One region of the Bradyrhizobium genosp. A genome, then DNA from elsewhere that is predicted to be linked to it. Evidence: riboswitches for the same ligand, from Rfam matches in the RefSeq annotation. Region 1 holds a riboswitch; the other holds the start of a gene.

Region 1 (15,472 bases):
CCCTCGTCGGGTCGTGAACACGAGATGCACCATACCGCGGTGACCGCGCCATTCCGAAAGCACATGGACGAGCTTGCCTTGCCCCAGCGCGTCCCGACAGAGGTGATCGGGCAGGAGCGCAACACCGAGGCCGGCGACCGCCGCATCACGCACCGCGCCGAAGTCGCCGCACCCCATGCGCGGTTCGTGCTTGAGAACACGAATCTGTCCATCGTCGGTCTGCAGATGCCATTCAACCAGATCGTTGTCGTCTGACGTCGCCAAGGTGGGAAGTGCGGTCAGGTCATCTAGAGTCCGCAGCCGGCTTGCAAGCTGGGGGCTCGCGACAAGGATGCGCGTGGATGTCCCGAGCGACCGCATCGTGAGCGCTGCATCGCCCGACAGGACTGCACGAACGCGCAGAGCCACATCGATCCGCTCGTCGATCAGATCAACGGGCCTGTCGATGGCGACGAACTGAAGGCGCACCTTGGGATAGCGGACCAGGAAGCCCGACGTGAGCGCGAATATTTCCGCGACCATGCCGGTCGGGCAACTGAAGCGAATGCGGCCGTGAGGCTCGGCCTGCGCTTGCGTCACCAGTGCCTCGGCCTGCTCAGCTTCGGACAGGATTGCGCGACAGCGCTCGTAGAAGGCTTGCCCTACTTCGGTGACGCGAAAACGTCGGCTGGACCGCTCGATCAGGCGCAAGCCCAGGCGCTCTTCCAGCCCGGCAATCCGCCGGCTGAGCTTTGACTTGGGCTCGCGCAGAGCCCTCCCGGCTGCAGCGAATCCGCCGTGCCCAACCACCTCGGCAAAATAGGCAAAGTCGTTCAAATCAGCCTTCATCGTTCCTCTCATAGAACGGTGTGTATCATATATGCTAACTTTTCACACCATCGTTCCGTAAGCATCTACGACGGGCAACGGCGATTGTCGCCAAATGCTTTCGAAGGAGATGGACGATGACGAACAGGTTCAACAACAAGGTCGTGGTGGTGACCGGCGGCACCAGCGGCATCGGCCTCGCGACCGCCAAAGCTTTCGCAGCCGAAGGCGCCTCGGTGTTCATTACCGGTCGCCGGCAGGAAGCGCTGGACGCGGCCGTGAAATCGATCGGCAGTCGCATGACCGGCGTGCAGGGAGACATGGCCAATCTTGCCGATATCGACCGCCTCTACGACGCCGTTCAAAAAAAGCACCAGCAGATCGACGTAATCTTTGCCAATGCCGGCGGCGGCGAGTTCGCGCCGCTCGGTGCGATCACCGAGGAGCACTACCAGCGCACGTTCGACACCAACGTGAAGGGCGTCCTCTTCACGGTTCAGAAGGCGCTGCCATTGCTCCGCGAAGGCGCTTCCATCGTGCTGAACGCGTCGACCACAAGTGTCTCGGGTACGCCCGCCTTCAGCGTCTATTCGGCGACCAAGGCGGCCGTGCGCAACTTCGCGCGCAATTGGATCCTCGACCTGAAGGATCGGCGCATCCGCGTGAACGCGATCAGCCCCGGCGTCACCGACACTCCCGGGTTGAACGAGCTGTTCGGCGAGCAGGCTGAAGGCACGAAGACGTATGTCGCCGGACTAATCCCGGCCGGCCGCGTCGGGCAGCCCGAGGAGATCGCCAAAGCCGTGCTGTTCCTTGCCTCCGACGAGGCGAGCTTCGTCAACGGCGTCGAGCTCTTCGTCGACGGTGGTCAGGTTCAGATCTGAAACGCGCGCCCATCGCAAATGAACGATGGATCGCGGAAGGGCGACACCTCTACGAGGCGGCTGATCCTTCCGCGATCATCGCCTGCAGCCGCACCAGCTCCGCCTCAAGATCGCGCTCCACATCCGCCGCCCGGATCTCAATCACCCGATAATCCCGCGCCTCCAGCCAGGCCCGCCGCGAAGCCCGATCAGCCGCGATGGTCTCACCCTCGCCCGCGTTGACCAGCTCGATCGCGATACGGTGCGGGAAGGAGACGAAGTCCGGGATGTGGCGGCCGACCGGGGTCTGGCGCTTGAATGCTCCCGCGAAGCGGCGGTCGCGCGTGAGCGCCTGCCAGAGCAGCCGCTCGGCATCGGTCGGATTGCGGCGAAGCAGGCGCGCGAGGCCGCGCACGGTCGAGCCGCTGTCGGGCACGCCGCCGCCCTGTCCGTGCTCGGCCAGCAGAGCGCGCAGGCGCGTGGCCTGCTCGCCGTCGAGCACGCCGCCCTTGGCCGGGCCCTTGCGCCCTTCCGCGATCGCCATCACCACACCATGGAGGGTGTGCATGTCCTGCTTGGTCGGCTCCATCCGGCTGAAGATGTTGCGCAGGTTGACCAGCATGGTGTCGCGCTTCTCGGCCGGGCGCAAAAATTCGACCCGGTCGAGCTCGCGAATGAGGTTGTCGAAGAAGGCCTGCATCTGGTGCTGTGAGGCGCGCTCGGAGCGCTCCGGCATGGCGTGCGGCAGCTCGCCTGAGGTCGCCCGCTTGAACCATTCGTAGCCGACCAGCAGCACGGCCTGGGCGAGGTTGAGCGAGGCGAAGCCCGGATTGACCGGAAAGGTGATGATGCGGTTGGAGAGCCCGACCTCCTCGTTGGTCAACCCCCATCGCTCCCGTCCGAACAGGATGCCGGCCTTGCCCCCGGTCGCGACGTGCCCCGAAATTTCCGCCGCTGCCGCCTCCGGCCCGACCACCGGTTTGGCCTGGTCGTGGGGACGGGCAGTGGTGGCGAACAGCAGATCGAGATCGGCGACGGCCTCGCCGACCGTGTCGAACAATTCGACGTTTTCCAGAATGTTGTCGGCGCCGGCAGCGGCCCGCTGGGCGGCGGTGTTGGGCCAGCCGTCGCGGGGGTTGACGATGCGCAGGCGGCTCAGGGCAAAATTGCCCATGGCGCGCGCCGCCATGCCGATGTTTTCACCGAGCTGCGGCTCGATCAGGATCACGATGGGACCGTCGAGGGCGAGGCCCGCCTTGCTCTTGTCAGTCCCCGACATTTCGTTTCGCTTTCACAGTGGTTCTCAAGGCCTTGCCAGGGCGCTCTTCAGAAATTGATTCAAAGCCGGTTCAGCGTCGGCTGCCCGCTCGCCTGTCGTTTGCCTGTCCTGACAAAATTCTCAAGGGAAATAACGGGGTTAGATTCGACTTTTGAATCTCTCCTGAAGCTTCAGGCCCACCTCAGCGGCGGGACCGCTCCCCGTCCCTCATCTGTGGAAGCTGGATGAGCTAAAAGTGCATAATCACTTGGCTTTCGCCCACCGCGGTCCGGTGCTAAGAGGCGGCGGATATTCAAATTGGCGCCCCGCAAGCGCCGTTCCCAAGAGGGCTTCTCCGATCATGGCAAAAATCAAGGTATCCAATCCCGTCGTCGAACTCGATGGCGACGAGATGACCCGGATCATCTGGCAGTACATCAAGGACAAGCTGATCAACCCGTTCCTGGATGTCGAGCTGCAATATTTCGACCTGGGCATGGAGCACCGCGACCACACCAACGATCAGGTGACCATCGACGCCGCCGAGGCGATCAAGAAGGTCGGCGTCGGCGTCAAGTGCGCCACCATCACCCCGGACGAGGCCCGGGTGAAGGAGTTCAACCTCAAGCAGATGTGGAAGTCGCCGAACGGCACCATCCGCAACATCCTCGGCGGCGTGATCTTCCGCGAGCCGATCATCTGCAAGAATGTGCCGCGCCTGGTTCCCGGCTGGACCAAGCCGATCATCATCGGCCGCCATGCCTATGGCGACCAGTACCGCGCCACCGACATCAAGTTCCCGGGCAAGGGCACCCTGTCGATGAAGTTCGTCGGCGAGGACGGCACCGTGATCGAGAAGGAAGTGTTCAAGGCGCCCGGCGCCGGCGTCGCCATGGAGATGTACAATCTCGACGACTCCATCATCGACTTCGCCCGCGCCTCGCTGAACTACGGCCTGCTGCGCAACTACCCGGTCTATCTCTCGACCAAGAACACGATTCTGAAGGTCTATGACGGCCGCTTCAAGGACATCTTCCAGGACATCTACGACCGCGAGTTCAAGAAGGAATTCGAGGCCAAGGGCCTGACCTATGAGCACCGCCTGATCGACGACATGGTGGCCTCGGCGCTGAAGTGGTCCGGCGGCTACGTCTGGGCCTGTAAGAACTACGACGGCGACGTGCAGTCCGACACGGTCGCTCAGGGCTACGGCTCGCTCGGCCTGATGACCTCGGTGCTGCTCACCCCCGATGGCAAGACGGTCGAAGCCGAAGCCGCCCACGGCACGGTGACCCGTCACTACCGCGAGCATCAGAAGGGCAAGGAGACCTCGACCAACTCGATCGCGTCGATCTTCGCCTGGACTCGTGGCCTGTCGCACCGCGCCAAGCTCGACAACAATCCGGAACTGGCGAAGTTCGCGAACACGCTGGAGAAGGTGTGCGTCGACACGGTCGAAGAAGGCTACATGACCAAGGACCTCGCGCTCCTGGTCGGCGCCGACCAGCGCTGGCTCTCGACCACCGGCTTCCTCGACAAGGTTGCGGAGAATCTCACGAAGGCGTTGGCGGCCTGAGCCGTCCGCAATTTCGCCCGACTGGGTCGGACATCATCACGGGCCGCGTCTCAAGCGCGGCCCGTTCGTTTTATGAGACCCTCCGCGGAGATGCGACCATGTCGACCAAGTTTGCTGCCCCCTGCCTGCTGTTGCTCGCGGCCATGATCGGGCCAGCCGGGGCCGCGGAGACGCTTCCCGATGCCATCGCAGCCCCCGGCGAGAGCGTCGTGCTCAGCGTCCACGCCGAGGGCGCGCAGGTCTATGAGTGCAAGGCCGGCACCGACGGCAAGCTCGCCTGGGCTTTTCGCGAGCCGATCGCGACGCTGCTCTCCGAGGGCAAGACCATCGGTCGCCACTATGCCGGCCCGAACTGGGAGCTTGCCGACAGCAGCGCCGTCGTCGGCAAGGCCATCGGCAACGCACCGGGCGCAACGGCTCCCGATATCCCCTGGCTGAAGCTGGAGGTCACCACCCACCGCGGCAGCGGCTTGCTGACCCCGGTCACGACCGTCCAGCGCATCAACACCCATGGCGGCAAGCTTGACGGCGCATGCGAGAAGGCCGGCGAGTTCAGGAGCGCGCCCTACTCGGCCGAGTATGTTTTCCTGAAGAAGGGCTGACCGCTCAGCGGTCGGTACCCTCGCGCTCCGCCTGCGCCAGCTCGGCTGCCGCGAGATCGCCGGTCTCCTCCAGCCGCGCTCTCGCAGTCTCATGGACATGGGCGGCGAGCGTCGGCATGCGCGCGATCAGGGCATGAAAGTCCTGGGCGTCGAGCAGCAGGAGCCGCGTCTTGCGCGTCGCCGTCACCGTGCCGCTGCGTTTGGTTTTATGCAGCAGCGCGATCTCGCCGAAGAAGGTGCCGTCGCCGAGCCGCACATGCTGGCTCGGCAGCGCGATCTCGACTTCGCCGGCGGTGATGAAATACATCGACGAGGCGGCATCCCCTCGCCGCACCAGGACCTCGCCCTGCTCGATGGTGCGGGCGCGGAGCAGCCGCATGATGTCGGCGATCTCCGAGGCCGACAAATGCGAGAACAGCGGCACGCGGGCCAGCATGCCCCAGGTGACGACGAAGTCGCGCCGCTTCACCTCTTCGGCAAAGGCGGTCGAAATGATCGCGACCGGCAGCGCGATCATGGCGAAGCCTGAGATAATCGTGAACACCGAGATGATCTTTCCGAGCGCCGTCACCGGCACGACGTCGCCATAGCCGACGGTGCCGAGCGTCACGATCGCCCACCACATCGCGTCCGGAATGGTGCCGAGCTTGTCCGGCTGCACCTCGTGCTCGATGGCGTAGAGCAGCGAGGCGAACGTCAGGACCGCGCCGGCGAGGATGACGAGGCAGCCGATCAGCGCGCGCCGCTCGGCATGCACGGCGGCGAGCAGCGAGCGCATCGCCGGCGAATATCGTATCAGCTTGAAGAACGGCAGCACGCCGAGCGCGGCGAGCGTCGCATGCCGGCCCGTGACCAGCACGATTGCGGCAGGCAGGAACGCCAAGAGGTCGATGATGCCGAGCGCCGACAAGGCATAGCCGAGCCGGTCGGCGAGCGCGGAGCCCTTGCGCGGCGTGTGGCCTGCCACCGTCCAGAGCCGCGCGGCGTATTCCAGCGCGAACACGATGACGCAGAAGATGGCGACGGCCGAGAACAGCACGCCGAACCGCGTGTCCAGCTCCGGCACCGAGGCGAGGATCATCGCCGCGACGTCGAGCACGATGACGCCAATGATGATCTGGATAAAGCGCGATCCCGCCGAATAGGCCAAGGGATCGTGCTCCAGCAATTCGTAGAGGCGATCCCTTAAGTTGGGATCGCGAAGCCCAATTCCTCGCGGAACGAGGCCCATGGTGCTCTACGCGCCGGCCGATTTTTGATCCAGGATGGCTTTTTCGATCGCGGCAAGTGCCTCGGTCGCCTTGGCCCCATCCGGTCCGCCGGCCTGCGCCATGTCGGGCCGGCCGCCGCCGCCCTTGCCGCCCAGCGCCTCGGAGGCGACGCGCACCAGGTTCACGGCGTTGAAGCGCGAGGTGAGATCGGCGGTGACGCCGACCACGATTCCGGCCTTGCCGTCCTCGGTGACGCCGATGATGGCGACCACGCCGGAGCCGATCTGCTTCTTGCCGTCGTCCGCAAGGCTCTTGAGATCCTTCATCTCGATGCCCTCGACCGCACGCGCCATCAGCTTGACGTTGCCAACCTCGCGCACGCCGCTGGCTGCGCCATTGCTGCCGGCTGACGCACCGCCGCCCATCGCGAGCTTCTTGCGGGCGTCGGAGAGTTCGCGCTCGAGCTTCTTGCGCTCCTCCATCAGCGCGGTGATGCGCGCCGGAACGTCGTCGATGGAGGTGCGCAGCTCGTGGGCCGCGGTCTTCGCCAGCGCCATGGTCTCGTTGGCGTGCTTGCGCGCGTAATTTCCGGTCAACGCCTCGATGCGGCGCACGCCGGAGGCGACCGCGCTCTCGCCGGTCAGCGTGATCAGGCCGATGTCGCCGGTGCGCCGCACATGCGTGCCGCCGCAGAGCTCGACCGACCAGCCAAGCGCGTTGACGCCGCGCTCGCGCGCGGTTCTGCCCATCGAGACGACGCGAACCTCGTCGCCATACTTCTCGCCGAACAGCGCGCGCGCCCCGGCCTCGCGGGCCTCGTCGACGCCCATGACGCGGGTGGTGACCTCGTCGTTCTCCAGCACCACGTCGTTGGCGATGTCCTCGACGCGGGCAAGCTCCTCCGCCGTGATCGGCTTCGGATGCACGAAGTCGAAACGCAGGCGGTCGGGCGCGACCATCGAGCCGCGCTGGGCGATATGGTCGCCGAGCACCTGGCGCAGCGCCTCGTGAATGAGATGCGTGGCCGAGTGATGCGCGCGGATGGACGAGCGGCGCGAATGATCGACCTCGAGCTGCAACGCGGTGCCGACCTTCAGCTCGCCGCTCTCCAGCGTGCCGACGTGAACGAAGAAATCGCCGAGCTTCTTCTGGGTGTCGGTGACGCGGAACTTGATGCCGCCCTCACCCGTCAGCACGCCCGTGTCGCCGACCTGGCCGCCGGACTCCGCATAGAACGGCGTCTGGTTGAGCAGAAGCGCGCCGGTGTCGCCGGCTTTGAGGCTCGCAACTTCCCGGCCGTCCTTCACCAGCGCGGACACCACGCCTTCGGCGCTCTCGGTCTCGTAGCCCAGAAATTCGGTGGCCCCGAGCTTCTCGCGCAGCGGGAACCAGATCGCCTCGGAGGCCGCTTCGCCGGACCCCTTCCAGGACTCACGCGCCTTGGCCTTCTGGCGCTCCATCGCGTCGGTGAAGGCGGACTGGTCGACGCCGATGCCGCGCGACTTCAGCGCGTCCTGCGTCAGGTCGAGCGGGAAGCCATAGGTGTCGTACAGCGTGAAGGCGACGTCGCCGTCGAACATGTCGCCCTTCTTTAAGGACGCGCTCTTCTCGTCGAGGATGGCGAGGCCGCGCACCAGCGTCTTGCGGAAGCGGGTCTCTTCCAGCCGCAGCGTTTCCTCGATCAGATTCTCCGCACGCATCAGGTCGGGATAGGCCTGGCCCATCTCGCGGACCAGCGCCCAGACCAGGCGATGCATCAGCGGCTCTTTCGCGCCGAGCAGCTGCGCATGGCGCATCGCGCGGCGCATGATCCGGCGCAGCACATAGCCGCGGCCTTCGTTCGAGGGCAGCACACCATCCGCAACGAGGAAGGCCGACGAACGCAAATGGTCGGCGATGACGCGGAACGAGGCCACGGTCTGCTCGTTCGGCCCGCTGCCGAGCGCCGACGACGTCGCATCGATCAGATGACGGAACAGATCGGTCTCGAAGATGCTGTCGACGCCCTGCATGATGCTGGCCATGCGCTCCAGCCCCATGCCGGTGTCGATCGAGGGACGCGGCAGATCCACGCGCTCCTCTTTCGTCACCTGCTCGTATTGCATGAAGACGAGATTCCAGAATTCGAGGAAGCGGTCGCCGTCCTCTTCCGGTGAACCCGGAGGGCCGCCCCAGATGTGGTCACCGCGATCGATGAAGATCTCCGAGCACGGGCCGCACGGGCCGGTGTCGCCCATCGCCCAGAAATTGTCCGAGGTCGGGATGCGGATGATGCGGTCGTCGGAGAAGCCGGCGATTTTCTTCCAGAGCCCGTGCGCCTCGTCGTCGGTGTGGTAGACGGTGACGAGCAGCTTGTCCTTGTTCAGCCCGAAGTCTTTCGTGATGAGCTTCCACGCCAGCTCGATCGCGCGCTCCTTGAAATAGTCGCCGAACGAGAAGTTGCCGAGCATCTCGAAGAAGGTGAGATGGCGCGCGGTGTAGCCGACATTGTCGAGGTCATTGTGCTTGCCGCCGGCGCGCACGCATTTCTGCGAGGTGGTGGCGCGCTGATAGGGCCGCTTCTCGACGCCGGTAAAAACGTTCTTGAACTGCACCATGCCGGCATTGGTGAACATCAACGTCGGATCATTGCGCGGCACCAATGGCGAGGACGTCACGATCTCGTGGCCGTTCTCGGCAAAGAAGTTCAGAAAGGTCGACCTGATCTCGTTGACGCCGCTCATGTTCATCCAATCGAGTGTGCTTGGACCCGCTTCCTCGCCGTCCAAACCTGGGATTCGGGCTGATATCTGCGGGCCAAAGCGCTTTTAGACAAGGCCAGCTTCGCTGTCCAGAAACTGTGCAGAGAGATCAGAGGGTTGCCGCAGTCGCGTAATCCACGTTGCAATCCCGTTGAAAGCCGCAAAGGGCGCGTTGACAGGCTTGGCCGGGCTGTGGTCTTTACCCATCTGTATCGTACGGCCACGTCGGGAGAGACCGGCTTCATTGCCGGCGCCGAAGGAGCAACCGCCCCGGAAACTCTCAGGCAAACGGACCGCGTGGCTTTGACGACATCTGGAAAGAGGCGCCGACGGGCTTAAGGCCCGGACTGCGTCCGCCGACGGGATAATACTCTCAGGCACAGCGACAGATGGGGCTTCGACTGGTTTGTCTCGGGGAATCATCCCCGGGGAACCGCCGAGGGCCCCTGTGATGCTTGCGCGTGACGACAAAGATTCCCTCCGACGCACACCCCTTTACGACCTGCATGTGTCGCTCGGCGGCAAGATGGTGCCGTTCGCGGGCTATGACATGCCGGTCCAATATCCGGCCGGGGTGCTGAAAGAGCACCTCCAGACCCGCACCTCCGCCGGGCTGTTCGACGTCTCGCACATGGGCCAGATCGCACTCCGGCCCAAGTCCGGCAAGGTGGAAGATGCCGCCCGCGCGCTGGAGCGGCTGGTGCCACAGGATATCGTCGCGGTTGCGCCGGGACGACAGCGCTACGCCCAGTTCACCAATGAAGATGGCGGCATTCTCGACGATCTGATGGTCGCCAATTTCGGCGATCATCTGTTCCTGGTCGTCAACGCCGCCTGCAAGGCCGAGGACGAGGCGCATCTGCGCGCGAACCTCTCGGACGCCTGCAACATCGATTCTCTCGCCGATCGCGCACTGATCGCCCTGCAGGGCCCGAAGGCCGAAGCCGCACTGGCGAAATTGTGTGCAGAGGCGCCCTCCATGAAGTTCATGGACGCCGGCCCGCATGAGGTCGCCGGCCTCGCCTGCTTCGTCTCGCGTTCGGGCTATACCGGCGAGGACGGTTTTGAGATTTCGTGGCCTGCTGCGGATGCCGAGCGCCTGGCCAAAACGCTGCTGGAAAATCCCGACGTGATGCCGATCGGTCTCGGTGCCCGCGACAGCCTGCGGCTGGAAGCCGGGCTCTGCCTCTATGGCCACGACATCGACACCGCGACCACGCCGGTCGAGGCCGCGCTGGAATGGTCGGTGCAGAAGAGCCGCCGCACCGGTGGCGCCCGCGCGGGTGGTTTCCCCGGCGCAGAGAAAATCCTCGCGCATTTCGATCATGGTGCGCCCCGCCGCCGCGTCGGCCTGCTCGCCCAAGGTCGCGCACCGGTGCGCGAAGGCGCGCTGCTGTTTGCCGATAGCGTAGGCGGCGAGCCGATCGGAAAGGTCACCTCGGGCGGCTTCGGCCCGAGCCTGAATGCGCCGGTCGCCATGGGCTACGTGCCCACGAGCTTAAGCGCGCTCGACACAAAACTCTTCGCCGAGGTGCGCGGGCAACGCCTCGCCCTCACCGTCGCCGCCATGCCCTTCGTGAAAAACACCTACAAACGCTGAGGACCTAAGAAAATGACCACGACGCTGTACACCTCCGACCACGAATGGCTCGCGATCGACGGCGATGTCGCCACGGTCGGCATCACCGATTACGCGCAGTCGCAGCTCGGCGACGTCGTGTTCGTCGAATTGCCCAAGGTCGGCCGCGCTCTGAAGAAGGCCGAAGCCGCCGCTGTCGTGGAATCGGTGAAGGCCGCCTCCGACGTCTACGCGCCTGTGACCGGCGAAGTGCTCGAGACCAACGACGCGCTCGCCGCCGAACCGGCGCTGGTGAACTCGGACGCGCAAAGCAAGGCCTGGTTCTTCAAGATCAAGATTGCCGACAAGAGCGAACTCGGCGGCCTCATGGATGAAACCGCCTACAAGGCCCACACGGCTTGAGGACGATGGAGCAAGCGATGACCGCGCACCGTAAATCCAGCGGCGACACCGCCGCCAATTTCGCTCGCCGCCACATCGGCCCGTCGGCGCGCGATGTCACCGCAATGTTAGAGGCGGTCGGCGCTAGAAGCGTCGACGCGCTGATGGCGGAAACGCTGCCAGCCTCGATCCGGCAGGCAGCCCCGCTCGATCTCGGCAAGCCGCTGAGCGAGACCGAGGCGATCGCGCATATGAGCGAGCTCGCGCGGCAGAACCAGGTCTTCACCTCGCTGATCGGCCAGGGCTATTCCGGCACGACCCTGCCCGCGGTGATCCAGCGCAACATCCTCGAAAACCCCGCCTGGTACACGGCGTATACGCCCTATCAGCCCGAGATCAGCCAGGGCCGGCTGGAGGCGCTGTTCAACTTCCAGACCATGATCTGCGACCTCACCGGGCTCGACGTCGCCAACGCCTCGCTGCTCGACGAGGCGACTGCGGCGGCCGAAGCGATGGCACTCGCGGAGCGGCACTCGCGGGTCGAGGCGAAAGCCTTCTTCGTCGACAAGGACGTGCATCCGCAGACGTTAGCTGTGATGCGCACCCGCGCCGAGCCGCTCGGCTGGTCGCTGGTCGTCGGCGATCCCCTCACCGATCTCGACAAGGCCGACGTGCTCGGTGCGCTGCTGCAATATCCTGGAACCTCGGGCGCGGTGCGCGACCTCAGGCCCGCGATCGCAGCGCTGAAGGCCAAGGGTGCACTCGCAATCGTTGCCGCCGATCTGCTGGCGCTGACATTGCTCGCCTCGCCCGGCGAGCTCGGTGCCGACATCGCGATCGGCACGGCGCAGCGCTTTGGCGTGCCGATGGGCTATGGTGGCCCGCACGCGGCCTATATGGCGGTGCGCGATGCGCTGAAGCGCTCGCTGCCCGGCCGCATCGTCGGCCTCTCCGTCGATTCCCGCGGGATGCCTGCCTATCGCCTCGCGCTGCAGACCCGCGAGCAGCACATCCGCCGCGAGAAGGCGACGTCCAACATCTGTACCGCGCAGGTACTGCTGGCCGTGATCGCCGCGATGTATGCGGTCTATCACGGCCCCGAGGGGCTTGCGCAGATCGCGCGCAATGTGCATCGCCGCGCCGCCGTGCTCGCTAGCGGCCTGCGCAAGCTCGGCTTCGCGCTGACGAGCGAAGCCTTCTTCGACACGCTCAGCGTCGATGCCGGTGCCAAGCGCGCCGAGATCGTTGCGCGCGCAGCCGCCGAGACAATCAATCTCGGCGTTGGTGAAGCGGCGCTCCGCATTGCGCTCGACGAGACCACGACGCCCGCAACTGTGGAAGCGGTCTGGCGCGCGTTCGGCGGCCAGCTTTCCTACGCCGAGATCGACGCGACCACGCGCGAGGCGCTGCCGGAGGCGCTGACACGCGGTACCGCCTTTCTCACCCATCCGGTGTTCCACGCGCATCGCTCGGAGACCGAGATGCTGCGCTACATGCGCAAGCTCAGCGATCGCGACCTCGCGCTCGACCGCGCCATGATCCCGCTCGGATCCTGCACCATGAAGCTGAACGCGACCACCGAGATGATGCCGCTGACCTGGCCGGAATTCGCCTCCTTGCACCCCTTCGCTCCGCGCGAGCAGGCCAAGGGCTATCATGCGCTGTTCGCGCGGCTGGAAAAATGGCTGTGCGACATCACCGGCTATGACGCGATCTCGCTGCAGCCGAATTCAGGCGCTCAAGGAGAATATGCCGGGCTTTTGGCCATCCGCGGCTATCACGCCGCGCGCGGCGAAACGCGCCGAAAAATCTGCCTGATCCCCTCCTCCGCCCACGGCACCAACCCGGCTTCGGCCGCGATGGTCGGCATGGACGTGGTGGTGGTCGCGTGCGAGGCCAACGGCGACGTCGATGTCAATGATCTCCGCGCCAAGGCGGAGAAGCACTCGGCCAATCTCGCCGCTGTCATGATCACCTATCCCTCGACGCATGGCGTGTTCGAGGAGCACATAAGCGAGATCTGCGACATCGTGCATGGCCATGGCGGCCAGGTGTATCTGGACGGCGCCAACCTCAACGCGCAGGTCGGCCTGTCCCGACCCGGCGATTACGGCGCCGATGTCAGCCATCTCAATCTGCACAAGACGTTTTGCATCCCGCATGGCGGGGGCGGCCCCGGCATGGGCCCGATCGGCGTCAAGGCGCATCTCGCGCCGTTCCTGCCGGGTCACCCAGCGGCCCAGGCAGAAGCGCCGGTCGGCCCGGTCTCGGCCGCGCCGTTCGGTTCGGCCTCGATCCTCACCATCTCCTACATCTACATTTTGATGATGGGCGGCGAAGGCCTGAAGCGCGCCACCGAGATCGCGATCCTCAACGCCAATTACATCGCGGCACGGCTCGATGCGCACTTCCCGGTGCTCTACAAGAACGCCAGGGGTCGCGTCGCACATGAGTGCATCGTCGACCCGCGGCCGCTGAAGACGACCTCCGGCGTCACCGTCGACGACATCGCAAAGCGCCTGATCGACTACGGCTTCCACGCGCCCACCATGAGCTTCCCGGTGCCGGGCACGCTGATGATCGAGCCGACCGAGTCGGAATCGAAGGCGGAGCTGGACCGGTTTTGCGACGCCATGATCGCGATCCGCGAGGAGATCGCCGAGGTCGAGGCCGGCCGCTTCAAGATCGAGGCCTCGCCCTTGCGCCACGCCCCGCACACCGTGCACGACATCGCCGATGACGACTGGAAGCGCGCCTACAGCCGCACTGAAGGCTGCTTCCCCGCCGGCACCTCGCGCACCGATAAATATTGGAGCCCGGTCGGCCGCGTCGACAACGTCTATGGCGACCGCAACCTGGTGTGCTCGTGCCCGCCGGTGAGCGATTACGCGGAAGCGGCGGAGTAACGGCTTCGTAGGGTGGGCAAAGCGGAGCGTGCCCACCACCGTTGTGCGCTTCGAATATGGTGGGCACGGCGCTTGCGCGCCTTTGCCCACCCTACGGCACCGAACGCGCCTCTAGGGCTAAACCAACAATCGGCTTTCGCGATCCCACCGCCACAGCCGTCCGTTGGTCAATTCAGTACCGCCCCACCAGCGCTTGATTGGGTTGTGACGCCACAAATCGTCTTCGCGAGCGAGAAGTGAACGCCCGAGTTCAGTCAGCGTGACCTTCCACTCGCTCTTGCCGAAGTAGCGGGCCTCATTGTCGAACGACGGATCGCCCAACAGGACCGGCGGCACCGAATGTTCCCCCAGTTCGATCAAGACAGCTTGCGCGTCGCCCTCGTCGAACACATCGCGAAGCCACCTCGCCTCGCAAACGCGCCTTGGGTCGGTTTGCCCGTCGTTCACAAAGTCGAGGAGGTCCATTTCGCTGGCACCGAGTCCCGTCACACTGTCCGGAAGCTCTTCAAGCATCGCAATCAACGCCGATCGAAGTCTCGGCCGAATCATTAGATCCGTCATCAGCAGATCGAAACAGGACTCTGGCGTTTCAGCCCGGTAGGCTCGCCAGGCGCGGCTTGCCGCCACCAAATGGTTGTCGGTCACCTTGAAGGCCGGCAGCTTCCATTTCGCGACAGACTCCGGCGCATAGCTTGCAACAACGTCGTCCGTGTGCACCAGGCTCAGCTTTGTTGTGATCTCCTTGTAGGGGCGCAGCAGGTCCAGCAACCAGACGAGCACAAGCTGATCATTGGGCCGAGGATCGACCCAGATTTCAATTGAGCCGAACTTTGCACACAGCTCAAAGAAACCGGTGTCGCGCGTGCCGAAGTCTTCCAGCGAGCCACGACAAACGTCGTCGAGCCAATGATCGCCAGGTTTGCAGTGCTTTGCCGATCGCCGCTCCAACCCTATCAAAAGCTGTTCTTCGGAAGGCAATTTCCTCGAGATGAAACGTAGATAGAACCCGAGCGCGACGTTCGCGACACTCGCCTGCCGAAGCACGTCTTCCGCAAGATCATTCGTGGCTAAGATCAAATGGGACACGATTGCCTCTCAAAATTATACGCAGTACAGGAACACTCTGAGCGAATACGTACGTAGGGTACGGGTGCCGCCCCACCAGCGATCGATCCGGTTGTGGCGGCGAAAATTCTCATCGCCCCCCAGCACCGCTTTGCCGAACTCGGTGAGCGACAATCGGGATTGCTTGTACCGCTGCAAGCGGTTTGAATCGTTATGCATCTCCAGGTCGAGGCACCAGGACGGCGTATCGTCCAGCCAATGAAGGCCATGTGGCCGCGTTGTGCGTGGCGCAACGAACGCTTCGAGCTCCGCCTCGGATGGCAATTGTCCCCAAACCAATCGCCGCTCGATCGCAATCACAAGATCGGCAAGGCCCGCCTGTTGAATGGCGCCGGCGATGGACGAGTCTGTCGTGACAATGAGCCGCGTCATGTTCCGGCCTCAAGGTTTCGTCAAAACGGAGCCATAGCGCCACAGCCGATC
Region 2 (15,472 bases), 150 kb from region 1:
GACATCCTCGCCGGCATCTCGGTGGCGACCGCGGCTATCATGGCGACGAGAGCCATCAGCACAGCCTGCTCGTCGGGCCGCCTCGAACTCATGAGCGCCACTCGGCTACCGATTGCACCTCCTGCTTGAGGCGTTTCGGCTCGGCTCGAAAATCCAGCAACAGGATCCAGAAGCATATCAGCGCGACCGCGACCTGGACAAAGCCGCCTTCGATCGTAATCCCCGTGATCGAGACCAGCGTCGGAACGGCAACACCGATGGTCAGCACGGCGGCAAGGGCCGCGGCCGGAAGATCGACGATCAGGACGGCGGCGTAGACCGCGAGCTCGAAGAACGCATATTCCTTCAGGCGCGGCGAGCAGAGATAGAGGCCGTACATCGCAAGCACCGTGATCCGCATCGCGGCCCGCGGATGATCGATCAGCCAGCGATCGAGGCGCGCCGGCAACGATCCCTCATTGTTGCGGATCGCGCGCAGCAGCGACCAGCCGAGTGGCGCGAGCACGAACGCGGTCGCCGCAAGCGCGTAAATGGCGAACACGAGCGGCTTGCTGTCGGCAAGTCCAACGCGATCCACGATGGTCTGCGCCAACAGCAGCAGCGACGGATTGGTCTCCTCGATCTGGACCGAATGCTGACCGGAGATCCCGCCCGTGATCGCGAGCAACCAGCTCGAGAACAAGCCTGGATAGACGGCAACCGAAACCAGGATCGGCAGCGCGAAGCCGAGGCCCGCCACCGTCATCAGGACAAGTTTCCGCCGCCGCGACAGCGGCAGGAAATAGAGTGCGGCCAGCAGCGGGCAGAATACCAGCTTGAACGACGTGACGAGACCGAGCAGTGCCGCCCCTGCCATACGAAGGACGTCATCTCGATCGTCGGGCTTCACGGGGCGAAGCAGAAGGGCAAGTGCTGCGGCCGTCAGTCCGCCGCCCAGGATCGCGAAATTGCCCGAGGCCAGCACCCATTCGAAACCAACGAACGCGCCGAACACGGAGAGTCCCCGCAGCGCCACGTCGCGCAAGCTGCGTGCTCTGCCGATCCCAGGCAGCAACAGGCCACAGAGCAAGGCGATGACGAGATAGACGCCGCGGTAATGGCCGACGAGAAAGCCGCCCGCGCACAGCGGACGGAAGGCATCCAGCGTCGCCGGCAGATAGGGATAAGAGAGCTTGGTGCCCTTCAGATTTTTCACGAAGTAAGGATCGAGCCCGTCGACATGCGCATCGACGGCCGCGCAGTTGACGCGGACGTCCCAGCCGTATCGCACATCGAGCGCGGCATCGTTGACGAGATTGGCAAACACCAGGAACGCCACCAGTGCGATCAGGCAGGCAAGCCAGACGTTGCGCTTGCCGGCCATGTCGGCCGACGGTCCCGACCATCGTGCTGTTCCGGACGGGGCGACACTCGTCATGGACGCACGGCCCTCCGCTCGAGGCGTTCCGGCTCGCTTCGAAAATCGAGCAACAGGATCCAGAAGCAGGCGAGTGCGACCGCGAGCTGGACAAAGCCACCTTCGATCGTAGTCCCCGTGATCGAGACCAGCGTCGGAACCGCAACGCCGATGGTCAGCACGGCGGCAAGGGCTGCGGCCGGAAGATCGACGATCAGGACGGCGCCGTAGACCGCGAGTTCGAAGAACGCATATTCCTTCAGGCGCGGAGAGCTGAGATAGAGGCCGTACATCGCCAGCACCGTGATCCGCATCGCGGCCTGCGGATGATCGATCAGCCAGCGGTCGAGGCGTCCCAGTAACGTCCCCTCGTTGTTGCGGATCGCGCGCAGCAGCGACCAGCCGAGCGGTGCGAGCACGAACGCGGTCGCCGCCAGTGCGTAAGTGGCGAACACGAGCGGCTTGCTGTCGGCAAGCCCCACGCGGTCCACGATGGCCTGCGCCAACAGCAGCAGCGATGGATTGGGCTCCTCGATCTGGACCGAAAGTTGACCGGGGATCCTGCCCGTGATCGCGAGCAACCAGCTCGAGAACAAGCCTGGATAGATGACGACCGAAACCAGGATCGGCAGCGCGAAGCCGAGGCCCGCCACCGTCATCAGGACAAATTTCCGCCGTCGCGACAGCGGCAGGAAATAGAGTGCGGCCAGCAGCGGGCAGAATACCAGCTTGAACGACGTGACGAGACCGAGCAGTGCCGCCCCTGCCATACGAAGGACGTCATCTCGATCGTCGGGCTTCACGGGGCGAAGCAGAAGGGCAAGCGCTGCGGTGGTCAGTCCGCCGCCCAGGATCGCGAAATTGCCCGAGGCCAGCACCCATTCGAAACCGACGAACGCGCCGAGCACGTAAAGTCCCCGCAGCGCCACGTCACGCAAGCTGCGTGTCCGGCCGATCCCGGGCAGCAACAGGCTAGAGAGCACGGCGATGGCGAGAAAGACGCCGCGGTGATGGCCGACAAGAAAGCCGCCCGCGCACAGCGGACGAAAGGCGTCCAGCGTCGCCGGCAGATAGGTATAAGAGAACTTGGTGCCCTTCAGATTTTTCACGTAGTACGGATCGAGCCCATCGACATGCGCATCGACCGCGGCGCAGTTGACGCGAAGGTCCCAGCCGTAATTCGTATCGGGCGCGGCATAGTTGGCGAGATTGCCGAACACCAGCACGGCCACCAGCGCGATCAGGCAGGCAAGCCACACGTTGCGCTTGCCGGCCATCTCGGCCGACGGTCCCGGCCATCGTGCTGTTCCGGTGATGTCGGACACGTCTGATGCTCGCCTGTTCCCTGAGTTCCCTCGGCGCCTGATCCGCCGTCCGGTCAGGCCACATTGGACAGGATGCGTTGCGGATTCATCTCCCCGACGGGCCGTCCCCGCCGTTATGGTGAATCCCTGGTTTCCAAGCCACGCTAACGCGACGCGCGGGCGGCGAGCCAGGCATCGAGCGCCTCTCGTGTGTCCCGTGTCGCCGCCATGCGGGCGAACTGCTCGTGCTCGATGGCGAGGCCTTCCGCGATCGACACGTTGAGGCCGCGCGTGGCGGCCGTGATGATTCGGGCCACCGCGAGAGGCGAATGCCGCGTGATGCGATCGGCCAGCGCGAAAGCCGCGTCCAGGAGCTGCTCGTGCGGCACGATGCGGTTGATCAAGCCGATCTCGCAAGCACGTTGCGGCGAAAAGGAATCACCGGTCAGAAGATATTCCAGCGCCCGCTTCCGGCCCGCGAGCCGCGGCAGGCGCTGCGTGCCGCCGAAGGTCGGCGTGATGCCGATCGCGATCTCGGGCTTTGCAAATGTGGCGCGCTCGCTGGCAATTGCGAGATGCACGGCTTCCGTGATCTCGCAACCGCCGCCGAAGGCGATGCCGTTGACGGCGGCGATGATCGGCTTCGGAAACGCTTCCATGCGCGCCGTCATCGCTTGCCCGCGCCGCACGAAGGCCTTCGCCGCGGCGTCGGGACCGGCCTTCACGCTCTCGGAGAATTCGGCGATGTCGGCGCCTGCGGAGAAGGCGCGATCTCCGGCGCCAGTCAGCACGACTGCGCGAACGTCTTCGTCGTCCTCGATGCGATCGAGCGTTGTCATCAGTTGATCGATGAGCCCGTAGCTCAGCGCGTTCAGCTTGTTCGGGCGATTGAACGTCAGCAATGCGACGGCGCCGCGTGTTTCCGAGAGGACGAGATCAGACAAGTGCAGGCTCCTTTCAGGTCGAACAGACGCATAAGTCAGCCACAGCGGTTCTGTTGTGTATACTCACTAGACGGTATACATTGCGCCGATGGCAGGAAGGGGTGACAGCACACGCGAGCAGATCGTCGTCGCGGCGACGCGCTTGTTCTATGGCGAGGGCATCAGGGCGGTCAGCATGGACGCCGTCGCCGAGAAGGCAGGCGTCACCAAGAAGACGCTCTATTATCACTTCACCAGCAAGGATGAGCTGGTCGCCGAAACCATCGCAGCCCGGGACCAGCCGACGCTGGAGCTCTACATGCGCTGGTTCGCCGAGACCGACGGCACGGTGGCGGACAAGGTCCGCGGTCTCTTCACAAAGCTCGGCAAATCAGTGGATACGCCGAGGTGGCGCGGCTGCGGCTTCCTGCGCACAATCGCCGAGCTCGCCAACACGCCGGCGCACCCTGCAGTCAAGGCCGGCGCGGCCCACAAGAAGCGTTTTGAAGCGTGGTTAGAGGCAGAGTTACGTGGCCACGGCATTCACAACGCGGCGGCGCTTGCGCGGCGGATCGTGATCCTGCTCGACGGCGCCACGACCGTGATGCTGATCCACCGCGATCTCGACTATGTCGAGACCGCCGGCCGATTGGCGCTCGATCTGGTCGAGCAGGCGCGTGGCGCGAGCTGATCTCTGGCCGCCAGCGTGGGCAGCGTCTTCACCATTTGTTGTCCGTCCCCTGCCCCGCCTGACAGCCATCCCAAAACATGGGTTGTGCGACGCAGCATGAACGTTAGATATGGCCTCTGAAATCAGGGTGAGTTTTTTGTCCGACGTCAATGCTGACGACTGGGTGTCCTCCGGACACCGTCCGATGGGTTTTCCCGAATTTGTAGTCGTGATCGCGTCCATCATGGCGCTGAATCCGCTCGCGATGGACATGATGCTGCCGGCGCTGCCCAATATCGGGACGGCCTTCGGCATTCCCAACGCCAACCATCTCCAGCTCGTGCTGTCGACCTTCCTGATCGGCTTCGGCGCCGGCCAGTTCGTCATGGGCCCGTTGTCGGATCGGTTCGGGCGCCGGCCGGTGCTGCTCGGCGGCATGGCGGTCTATGCGGTCGCGAGCGTGCTGGCGGTTGCGGCGCCCTCGTTCGAGACGCTGCTGCTCGCCCGCGCACTGCAAGGCCTCGGCACCTCGGCGACGCGCGTGATCGCGACCTCGATCGTGCGTGACTGCTATGCCGGCCGCCGCATGGCGAGCGTAATGTCGCTTGCCATGATGATTTTCATCGCCGTGCCCGTGATCGCGCCCTCGTTCGGACAGGCGGTGCTGCTGGTCACGCAATGGCGCGGGATCTTCGTCGTGCTGATGCTCTACGGCGTGCTCGCGCTCGTATGGTCCGTGCTGCGGCTTCCGGAGACGCTGCCGGAGACGGAGCGCAGGTCGCTCGCGCCCGCTGACGTGTTCGCGGCCTTCCGCCAGACCGTCACCAACCGCCAGACCCTCGGTTATGCGACGGCCGCTGGCAGTGTCATGGGCGCGCTGTTCGCCTATGTGTTCTCGGCACAGCAGGTTTTCACCGGCATCTATCACCTCGGCCACTACTTCCCGCTCGCCTTTGCGGCGATCGCGGCCGGCACCGCGATTGCCGGCTTCCTCAACGCAAAGCTGGTCGGGCGGCTCGGCATGCGCGTGATCTCGCACGGCGCGCTGACGCTCTACACCGCGGTGGCGGGCGTGATGCTGCTGACCGAGATCCTCGGTGTGCTGCCGCTTCCGCTATTCATGGTGTTGTCGGCGCTGATGATGTTCTCGTTCGGCATGATGGTCGCCAATTTCACCGCGCTCGCGATGGAGCCGCAGGGCCACATCGCCGGCACCGCCTCCTCGCTCTACGGCTCGATCACGACACTGATCGGCATCATGGTCGGCACCGCGATCGGCCAGAGTTTTGACGGCACGCTGCTGCCGTTCTCGGTCGGATTCTTCCTGTCGACGCTTGCAGCGCTTGCGATCGTTCTGGTGGTGGAGAAGGGACGGCTGTTCAAGCCGCATCATCGCCCCATCGTGTGAGGAACTTCGCAGGCGCCTCGATGTTGTCCTGCAGCAATTCGAGAGGCGGCTTCAATGGAACTGGAACAGCACGACGAACGTCACGATCAGGACCGGCGGCAGACTGAAAAGTCGGTCTCGCCTGCCGAACAAGCCGTCGTCAACCCACCCTTTGCCAGTGAAGGGCTCGAGAAGGTCCGCGACAGCCACTGCTGAGGACCCCTACTCCGGACTTCGTTTACTGGCGCTGAAATCCTGCGCGGCGCTTTCGGGCGATGCGCCGCCGCTCACACGCGGCGGCACCATCAGCACGACGACGTCCCGGCTCAGGCCCGGCCGGCCCCACAGCGACGCCTGTACGGTGAATTCCCGCCTGACAAAATTCCCGGCGTGCGCGGAGACCGATTCCATCCAACGGTCACAATAATCCTGGCCACGGAAACAGAGCGCGGCCCAGCCGCGATCGAGCCTCGTCTTGCGCGGCAGCCCCCAATCGTACTGGTGCTCGAACGGCCGCGCGTAATGCGGATGATCCGGACTATAGAAAGCCGCGGCGAAGGCGAGCGAATCGTCGCCACTGACGGCGCTGAGCGGCTCGCCGGTCAGCTCGCGCCATTGCCGGGTGAGCTCGCCTGCCGCTTGCGCATAAAGATTCCGTCCCTCTTCATAACCGTCGCTATTGCGATAGACCGCGTGGATTGGTGCGGCGACCAGGACGGCGAAAAGCGCAACGCCTGACACAATGACGGTGACATTGACGGTGTAGAAGCGTTCGACGGGATAACGGGCGCCGCAGACGATCAGCACAACGAACAGGAACAATCCCTGCAAGGCCCATAACGACGGCAGATCCGTGCCCATAGCGAGGGACGTCAGGACCGGCAGAGCGATGGTGCCGATAGCGACATAGAAGAGAAGCCGAAGGTCTGGGCTCATCGCGGCGAAGTCGGCCGGAAATTGTTTCAGGCGCGTGCCGGCGATGAGCAACCAGATCACGGCAGCGACGCTGATGGCCGCCACGAGTCCCAGCAGAAAATTCCTCACTTCACCGAGCGAGCTGACTGCATTGCCGTTGGCGTGGTTCAGCGCGTAGGTGAAGGTCGATGCGCCCGTGGTCGCGAGCCAATAGATGTGCGGCGACAGCACCGCGAGCCCGGTGACGACCGAAATCCAGGGCGACGCGGAGGTGAAATAGGCGCGCCGCGCCGGATGCGCCAGCGCGGCGAATGCAACGCTCGTGACCAGGAAGATCGAGTAGTATTTTCCGACCATGGCGAGCGCCGTGGTGTATCCAAGCGCAACCGCCCAGACAGGAGACCTGGTCTCGAATGCGCGCAGAAAACACCATGTGGCGAGCGGCCAGGTCGCGAGCAGCACGGCATTGGCGTTGAAGCGCTGGGCGTGGAATTGATAGGCCGGCGTCAGCATCAGGAGCAGCAGCACCAGGATGCGCTTGTGCCCGGTCGCGAATTGCCGCGCGACGCAATCGACGAAGACCAGCGCGAGGCCCGCGTTCACCATCGCCATCAGCTGCAGCGACCAGTCGCTGAGCGGGAACACGGCGGTCCAGCTGGCTGCGATCCAGCCCATCAGCGGCGGATGCTTGTGATAACCCCAGGCGAAATTGCGTCCCAGCGTCCAGGCCTCGAGCGTATCGGGATGCAGGCCGCCGCCGGCATAGGCGATGGCAAGATACAGCGTCCAGATCGCAACGAAGCACGCAATGAGAAGCGGCACCGCCCAGCCTGCCTCCACGCCATCGAGCCAGCGCAGCAGCGGTCGCCGCCAGCGCGCCGGTGCGCGATCCGACCGTTCGGCCATTGCCTGGAATGCAAAATCGATCGGCACGCGATTCAAATCGATGGAGGGAAAGTGATGTCCGAGGACGAACCATCTATTTCAGTTTGGAAACAAATAGCAATGATTGGAGTCTGGAAGACTTGAAAGCTCCCTGGCTTTCGCTGCCACAGGACCGCCGCAAGACAACGGCGCCGCTGATGACAGCGGCGCCGCGTGATATCAGGGCGAAAGGTACAGGATGCGCCTTTCCCCCGTTCCGACTTGCCTTACTCGGACTTGTCGATGTTCCAGAACACCGGGGTCGCCGGGCCGTCGATCACGCCGGAGATCGACTTCCGCCACGCGCTTGGCGCCTGATACTGGCCGAGCGGGACGTAGAGCACCTGATCATAGGCCTCCTTCTGGATCTCGGTCGCGATCTTCCTCTGATCGTCGAGCGAGGCCGCGCGGACGAAATCGTCCTTGAGCTTCTCGACTTTGGCGTCCTCCGCCCAGCCGAACCAGCCGCCCTTCTTGCCCTGCCCGCCGACAGCCACGTTGGAGATCGGGTTGACCACGTCAGCGCTGACCCAGTTTGTGATGAACATGTTCCAGCCGCCCTCCTTCGGCTGCTTCTGGCTGGCGCGCCGGCTCACCACCGTCTGCCAGTCGGTCGCCTGCAGGTCGACCTTGAAGCCGGCTTCGCGCAATTGCTGAGCCACCACGATCGGCTGAGCCTTCAGCGTCAGCACGTCACCCGGCGCCATAAGCACGACCGGCGTCCCGTCGTAACCGGACTCGGCGAGCGCCTTTTTGGCCGCAGCAATATCGCCGCCCTTCGCGAGGGTCTCACCGCCAATCTCTGTCGCGAACGGCGTGTCGCAGATGAAGATCGCTGCGCAAGTCTTGTAGTACTTGGGATTGCCGATCAGCGCATCGAGCACGTCCTTCTGGTTGACCGCCAGGAGTGCTGCGCGGCGGACCTTGACGTTATCGAACGGTGGATGGAGGAAGTTCATCCGCGCGCCCGTCTGGAATCCGAACTTGTTCAGGATCTCGAGTTTGAGCTCCTTGTCGGCTTCAATGGTGGGCAACATTTCGATGGCAGGATTTTCCATGAAATCGATGTCGCCCGACTGCAGCGCGTTCAACGCCGTCTGCGCGTCTGGCATCGTAATCCATTCGACGCGGTCAACTTTCACGACCTTGCCGCCGGCCGTCCAGCTCGCCGGCTCCTTGCGCGGCACGTAGTCGGTGTTCCTGACGTAGACCGACTTCACCCCGGGCTGGAATTCATTCTGCACGAACTTGAAAGGGCCGGAGCCGATCTGCTCGGGAATCTGCTTTTCCGGCGGCGTCTCGGCGAGACGTTTCGGCATCATGAAAGCGACCCGCGAGGACGGCTTGCCGATCGATTCCAGCACGAGCGCGTACGGCTCTTTCAGCTTCAGCGTGATCGTCTTGGGGTCGGTCGCTTCGATGCTCGCGGTGAACAGCATCATCTGCTGCCCCATGCCATCGACAGCGGCCCAGCGCTTCAGGGAGGCAACACAATCTTCCGCGGTGACCGGCGTGCCGTCATGCCACTTCAGGCCGTCGCGCAGCGTGAATGTGTAGGTCAGCTTGTCGTCGGAGATCTTCCAGTCCGCCATCTGCGGCTGGATCTTGAAGTTCGAATCCGTCGCGATCAGCGTGTCGTAGACCATGTAACCATGATCGCGCGCGATATAGGCGCTAGTGAAGATCGGATCGAGAATGCGAAGATCCGAATGCATCACGGCGGTAATGGTCTTACCTGCGGCAAGAACCGGCGACGCCAGTGCCGAAAGCGCCACGACTGAAATCGCAAGTGTGGAGGCGAACGCCCGACGCCCCCGGCGCATGAGTTGGAACATTGAAGTTCTCCTGGCTGCGGCGCCGCTGATGACAGCGGCGCCGCGTGATAGTCGGGACAGAAGGCGCGCTAACGCGCCTCCCCTTACTCGGACTCGGCCTTACTCGGACTTGTCGATGTTCCAGAACACCGGGGTCGCCGGGCCGTCGAGCACGCCGGAGAGCGACTTCCGCCATGCGCTCGGCGCCAGATACTGGCCGAGCGGCACGTAGATCACCTGGTCATAGGCTTCCTTCTGGATCTCGGTCGCGATCTTCTTCTGATCATCGAGCGAGGCAGCGCGGACGAAGTCGTCCTTGAGCTTCTCGATCTTGGCGTCTTCCGCCCAGCCGAACCAGCCGCCCTTCTTGCCCTGACCGCCGATCGAAAGATTCGAGATCGGGTTGGACACGTCGGCACTGACCCAGTTGGTGAAGAACATGTTCCAGCCGCCCTCCTTCGGGGGCTTCTGGCTGGCGCGACGGCTCACCACCGTCTGCCAGTCGGTCGCCTGCGCATCGACCTTGAAGCCGGCCTCGCGGAGCAGCTGCACCGCGACCGTCGGCTGCGCCTTCAGCGTCACGACATCGCCGGGCACCATGACCACGACGGGCGTGCCGTCATAGCCGGACTCGGCGAGCAGCTTCTTGGCTTCCGCCATGCCGTTGCCCTTGACCAGCGTCTCGGAGCCGACGTCGGTCGCGAACGGCGTGTCGCAGATGAAGAAGGCACCGCAGATCTTGTAGTATTTGGGATTGCCGACGAGCGCGTCGAGCACGTCCTTCTGGTTCATGGCCAGAAGCGCGGCGCGGCGAATCTTCGGATTGTCGAAGGGCGGATAGAGGAAGTTCATGCGACCGAGCGTCTGGTAGCCGAACTTGTTCAGCGTCTCGACCTTGAGGTCGGGATTGCCTTCAAGCACGGGCAGCAGGTCCCACGGCGGCACTTCCATGAAGTCGATGTCGCCCGACTGCAGCGCGTTCACCGCGGTCTGCGAGTCCGGCATGGTGATCCACTCGACGCGGTCGACCTTCACCACCTTGCCGCCGGCAGTCCAGCTCGACGGCTCCTTGCGCGGCACGTAGTCCGTGTTCTTGACATAGACCGCCTTCACGCCGGGCTGGAATTCGCCCGGCACGAACTTGAACGGACCCGAGCCGATCTGCTCCGGAATCTGCTTGTCCGGCGGCGTTTCGGCGAGACGCTTCGGCATCATGAAGGGCACGCGCGAGGACGGCTTGCCGATCGAGTCGAGCACCAGGCCGTAGGGCTCCTTCAGCTTCAGCGTGATGGTCTTGGCGTCGGTCGCCTCGATGCTGGCCGTGAAGGTCATCATCTGCTGGCCCATGCCATCGACGGCGGCCCATCGCTTCAGCGAGGCGACACAGTCTTCCGCCGTCACCGGCGTGCCGTCATGCCACTTCAGGCCGTCGCGCAGCGTGAAGGTGTAGGTGAGCTTGTCGTCGGAGATCTTCCAGTCCGCCATCTGCGGCTGGATCTTGAAGTTCGCATCCGTCGTGATCAGCGTGTCGTAGACCATGTAGCCATGGTCACGCGTGATGTAGGCGGTGGTGAAGATCGGATCGATGATGCGCAGATCCGAATGCATCACCGCGGTGATGGTCTTGCCGGCCGCAAACACCGGCGAGGCCATCGCCGTGGAAAGCGCGACGACCGACAGCGCAAGTGTGGAGGCGAACGCGCGACGCCCCCGGCGCATCAAGCTCAACATAAAAGTTTCTCCTGACGTGAAACTGTTCAAAGGCAGGTTATTGGTTGAGCATTCGGTTCGTTCTTTAGGCGAACTAACGTCATGCAATGCCTTTATCTTTTCGAGACTTGCAGACAGTCTTGAGCGCGTCAATCCGGTTTCGGTGCAGCCCATGGTATCGCACGTACGGGCTCCACAAAGACCGGTTTGGCTCTACAACTCTCCCCGCTTGCCCTGCCCGCGCTGATGCAATGCGCGTTCCATCTTTCGAAGCTTGAGAGATATTGAGATGAATCCAGCCAATCTTCCCTTCGATTCCGAGGCGATGCTCGAGGGCCTGCGCACCTGGGTGGAATGCGAGAGCCCGACCTGGGACGCAGGCGCGGTCAATCGCATGCTCGATATCGCAGCGCGTGATATGGCGATCATGGGGGCGACCATCGAGCGCATCGCCGGCCGTCAGGGCTTTGGCGGCGTCATCCGCGCGCGCTTTCCGCATCCGAAGCAAGGCGAGCCGGGTATCCTGATCGCCGGGCACATGGATACCGTCCACCCGGTCGGCACCATCGAGAAGCTGAAATGGCGCCGCGAGGGCAACAAGTGCTACGGCCCCGGCATCTACGACATGAAGGGCGGCAACTATCTTTCGCTGGAAGCGATCCGGCAGCTGGCGCGCGCGTCCTTCGCCACGCCCTTGCCGATCACCATTCTGTTCACGCCGGACGAGGAAGTCGGCACGCCCTCGACGCGCGACATCATCGAGGCGGAAGCCGCGCGCAACAAATATGTGCTGGTGCCCGAGCCCGGCCGCGCCGACAACGGCGTCACCACCGGACGTTACGCCATCGCGCGATTCAATTTGGAAGCGACGGGGCGGCCGAGCCATGCCGGCGCAACATTGTCGGCGGGACGCTCGGCCATCCGCGAGATGGCACGGCAGATCCTTGCGATCGACGCGATGACGACAGAGGATTGCACCTTCTCGGTCGGCGTCGTGCATGGCGGACAGTGGGTCAATTGCGTTGCAACGACCGCCACCGGCGAAGCTCTCTCCATGGCCAAGCGCCAGGCCGATCTCGACCGCGGCGTCGAGCGGATGCTGGCGCTGTCGGGCACCGCGAACGACGTGACCTTCAAGGTGACCCGCGGCGTGACGCGGCCGGTGTGGGAGCCGGATGCCGGCACCATGGCGCTGTATGAAAAGGCGCGCGGCATCGCCAAATCTCTCGGCGCGGAATTACCGCATGCGAGCTCCGGCGGAGGATCCGACGGCAACTTCACCGGCGCGATGGGCATCCCTACGCTCGATGGCCTCGGCGTGCGCGGTGGCAACGGCCACACGCTCGAGGAGTTTATCGAGGTCGACAGCCTGGTCGAGCGCGGGCGCCTGATGGCGGGACTGCTGGCAACGCTGGCGTAAATTGAATCAACTTCGCACTGCACAATGCGTTGGCAGTCACGGTTCAAATTTAGCCTTGTCTAAAAATGAGGCGCATCGTACTGCTCGATGGTCCACGCGACGATCTGGAGAGAGACGGCACGATCTCAACGTCGTGACGTCCACCGAAGGGGATAGTCCGCGCAGACCTTTCGAGGTCCGCGACGGATCAAGCTCTCAGGTAACCGTGACAGATGGGGCGCCGCCAACGGCCTTCGGGCCGGCGGTTAGCCTATCCTAACTCACGGGAGCCCTGCTCAACATGACCCATATCGCCATCATCGGCGCCGGCATCACCGGCGTAACGACCGCCTATGCCGTGCTCGAACGCGGCTACAAGGTGACGGTGCTCGACAAGCATCGCTATGCCGCGATGGAGACCTCGTTTGCGAACGGCGGACAGCTCTCCGCCAGCCATCTCGACTGGACGTTGTCGGCCACGACCGCGCAGATGATTGCCGGAACCATCGACGGCTGGCGCGGGCTCAACGCACCGTCAATCGTCCCCTCACTTCAGGAAGAACTTGCGGTTGAGCGCGAGATGCGCCGTGCATCTTGAGTGGTCGAAAATCGATGTGGGGCGGCCCCTTGCGACCGCCCTACCCTTGGCACACAATTTGCCCCAAGAGGACGGCTCTCCGGCCGGCTCTTCCAGCCCGAGTGACAGGCGCGCATGATAGACACGACCGAATCCACGGGCGCCTCTCGGCCCCATACATTCCGCAGCCGGAGATAGGTGCATGCTGGGTTATCTCATCCGCCGCGTTCTCGCTGCGGTGCCCGTGATGGGTGTCGTCGCGCTGTTCGTGTTCCTGCTGCTGCGGCTGACGCCGGGCGACCCGGCCGCGATCCTGGCCGGCGACAATGCGACGCCGGAACGGCTGGAGCGCATCCGCACCTCGCTCGGCCTCAACGAGCCGCTGATCGTGCAGTTCATCACCTGGGTCGGCAAGCTGCTGCACGGCGACCTCGGCACCTCGCTGATCTCGAACCTGCCGGTCATGAAGATGATTGGTCAGCGCGTCGAGCCGTCGATCTCGATCGCGCTGTCGACCATCATCCTCGCCGTCATCGTCGCCGTGCCGCTCGGCGTCATCGCGGCCTGGAAGCACGGCACATGGATCGACCGCTTCGTAATGGGGCTGTCCGTGCTCGGCTTCTCGGTGCCGGTGTTCGTGATCGGCTATGTCCTGATCGAGGTGTTTGCGATCGACCTGCGCTGGGTGCCGGTACAGGGCTTCAGAAGCATCTCGACCGGCTTCGGCCCATTCTTCGAGCGCATCATCCTGCCGACCTGCGCGCTTTCCTTCATCTATGTCGCACTGATCGCGCGCATGACGCGCGCGGCGATGCTCGATGTGTTGGGCGAAGACTACGTGCGAACGGCCCGTGCCAAGGGCATCAACGAGGTCGCGGTGATGATGCGGCACGCGCTGCGCAACGCCGCCGTGCCCGTGATCACCGTGATCGGGACCGGCTTTGCGCTGCTGATCTCCGGCGTCGTCGTCACCGAGAGCGTGTTCAACATTCCCGGCATCGGCCGCCTCACCGTGGATGCGGTGCTGGCGCGCGACTATCCGGTGATTCAGGCGATGATCCTGCTGACCTCACTGATCTACGTCGTCGTCAATCTGCTGATCGACGTCGCCTACACGCTGCTCGATCCCCGGATCCGGTATTGAGGCAAGGACAAGAACAACAATGACGGTTGATACCCTTCCCCAGTCCTCGATTCCGATCACGTCGCCGTTGCGGCCGCGTTTCGGCTTCCTCACCTCGACACCGATCATCGCCACGGCGACCGTGTTGCTCGCGCTGATCGTGCTGATCTCAATCCTGGCGCCGCTGATCGCGCCGCATGACCCGATCCAGCTCGCACCCTCGCAGCGGCTCAAGCCTTCCTCGGCGCAATTCCTGCTCGGCACTGACGCCTATGGCCGTGACCTGTTGTCGCGCGTCATCTATGGCGGGCGCATCTCGCTCCTGATCGGCATCGGCTCGGCGATCCTGTCGATCGTCATCGGCCTTGCGATCGGTCTTGTCTCCGGCTTCTTCAAGCTGGTCGACGCCGTGCTGATGCGCGTCATGGACGGCCTGATGGCGATGCCGAGCATTTTGCTCGCGATCGCCGTGGTGTCGCTGTCCGGCGCCAGCATCTGGACCGTGCTGATCGCGATCACCATCCCCGAAATCCCGCGCGTCGCGCGCCTGGTGCGCTCGGTGGTGCTGTCGGCGCGCGAAGAACCCTATGTGGAGGCCGCGATCTCGGTCGGTTCGTCGCTGCCGAAGATCATGTGGCGGCATCTGATGCCGAACACGATCGCGCCGCTGATCGTCCAGGGCACCTATGTCTGCGCCTCCGCGATCCTCACCGAGGCCATCCTCTCCTTCCTCGGCGCCGGCATCTCGCCGGAGACGCCGACCTGGGGCAACATCATGGCCGAGGGCCGCCAGTATTTTCAGCTCAAGCCGACGCTGATCTTCTGGCCGGGCCTGTTGCTCTCGATCGCCATCCTCAGCATCAATCTGATCGGCGACGCCGCCCGCGACGCCCTCGATCCCCGCATGAAGCAGCGGGAGGGCAAGTAATGACCGATCAAGTGATGACCAACCCAGTTCTCGACATCAACAACCTCGTCGTCTCCGTCGGCAAGAAGCCGGGCGGACCGAAGATCATCGACGGCATCTCGATCCAGGTGCACGAGCGCGAAACGCTGTGCCTTGTCGGCGAAAGCGGCTCGGGCAAGTCGGTGACCTCGCTCACCACCATGGGCCTGCTGCCGAAGGGCACGCTGGTTCCGACGGGCGGCAGCGTCAAACTCGTCGGCGAGGAGATCCTCACCGCGACCGACCGCCGCTTGCGCCAGCTGCGCGCGACGCAGATGGCGATGATCTTCCAGGAACCGATGACCGCGCTCAATCCGGTCGTGCACGTCGGCCGCCAGATCGACGAGGTGCTGCGCGCCCACACCGATCTCGATGCCAAGGCGC

Evidence for each region. A riboswitch is a leader RNA that binds a small molecule or an ion and turns the genes downstream of it on or off. The one in region 1 is predicted to bind glycine.
Region 2: linked by a shared signal. The riboswitch ahead of ACP2YP_RS25715 (FAD-dependent oxidoreductase) and the one ahead of gcvT (glycine cleavage system aminomethyltransferase GcvT) in region 1 are both predicted to bind glycine.

What each region holds. Positions count from the first base shown of each region.
Region 1 is NZ_CP188196.1:5,639,353-5,654,824, forward strand. Features, by position in the region: gene ACP2YP_RS26445 (LysR substrate-binding domain-containing protein) at 1-828, opposite strand, end outside; gene ACP2YP_RS26450 (SDR family NAD(P)-dependent oxidoreductase) at 945-1,691, shown strand; gene ACP2YP_RS26455 (TrmJ/YjtD family RNA methyltransferase) at 1,741-2,949, opposite strand; gene ACP2YP_RS26460 (NADP-dependent isocitrate dehydrogenase) at 3,290-4,504, shown strand; gene ACP2YP_RS26465 (DUF3455 domain-containing protein) at 4,603-5,106, shown strand; gene ACP2YP_RS26470 (cyclic nucleotide-gated ion channel) at 5,111-6,337, opposite strand; gene alaS (alanine--tRNA ligase) at 6,344-9,040, opposite strand; glycine riboswitch at 9,275-9,363, shown strand; gene gcvT (glycine cleavage system aminomethyltransferase GcvT) at 9,510-10,658, shown strand; gene gcvH (glycine cleavage system protein GcvH) at 10,671-11,039, shown strand; gene gcvP (aminomethyl-transferring glycine dehydrogenase) at 11,057-13,924, shown strand; gene ACP2YP_RS26495 (hypothetical protein) at 14,042-15,010, opposite strand; gene ACP2YP_RS26500 (hypothetical protein) at 15,026-15,421, opposite strand; gene ACP2YP_RS26505 (hypothetical protein) at 15,431-15,472, opposite strand, start outside.
Region 2 is NZ_CP188196.1:5,488,831-5,504,302, forward strand. Features, by position in the region: gene ACP2YP_RS25660 (phosphatase PAP2 family protein) at 1-129, shown strand, start outside; gene ACP2YP_RS25665 (hypothetical protein) at 89-1,417, opposite strand; gene ACP2YP_RS25670 (hypothetical protein) at 1,414-2,721, opposite strand; gene ACP2YP_RS25675 (crotonase/enoyl-CoA hydratase family protein) at 2,865-3,644, opposite strand; gene ACP2YP_RS25680 (TetR/AcrR family transcriptional regulator) at 3,733-4,314, shown strand; gene ACP2YP_RS25685 (multidrug effflux MFS transporter) at 4,451-5,701, shown strand; gene ACP2YP_RS25690 (hypothetical protein) at 5,756-5,896, shown strand; gene ACP2YP_RS25695 (glycosyltransferase family 39 protein) at 5,903-7,501, opposite strand; gene ACP2YP_RS25700 (ABC transporter substrate-binding protein) at 7,747-9,354, opposite strand; gene ACP2YP_RS25705 (ABC transporter substrate-binding protein) at 9,454-11,064, opposite strand; gene ACP2YP_RS25710 (M20/M25/M40 family metallo-hydrolase) at 11,333-12,463, shown strand; glycine riboswitch at 12,558-12,685, shown strand; partial or broken gene ACP2YP_RS25715 (FAD-dependent oxidoreductase) at 12,744-12,923, shown strand; gene ACP2YP_RS25720 (ABC transporter permease) at 13,222-14,163, shown strand; gene ACP2YP_RS25725 (ABC transporter permease) at 14,183-15,070, shown strand; gene ACP2YP_RS25730 (ABC transporter ATP-binding protein) at 15,085-15,472, shown strand, end outside.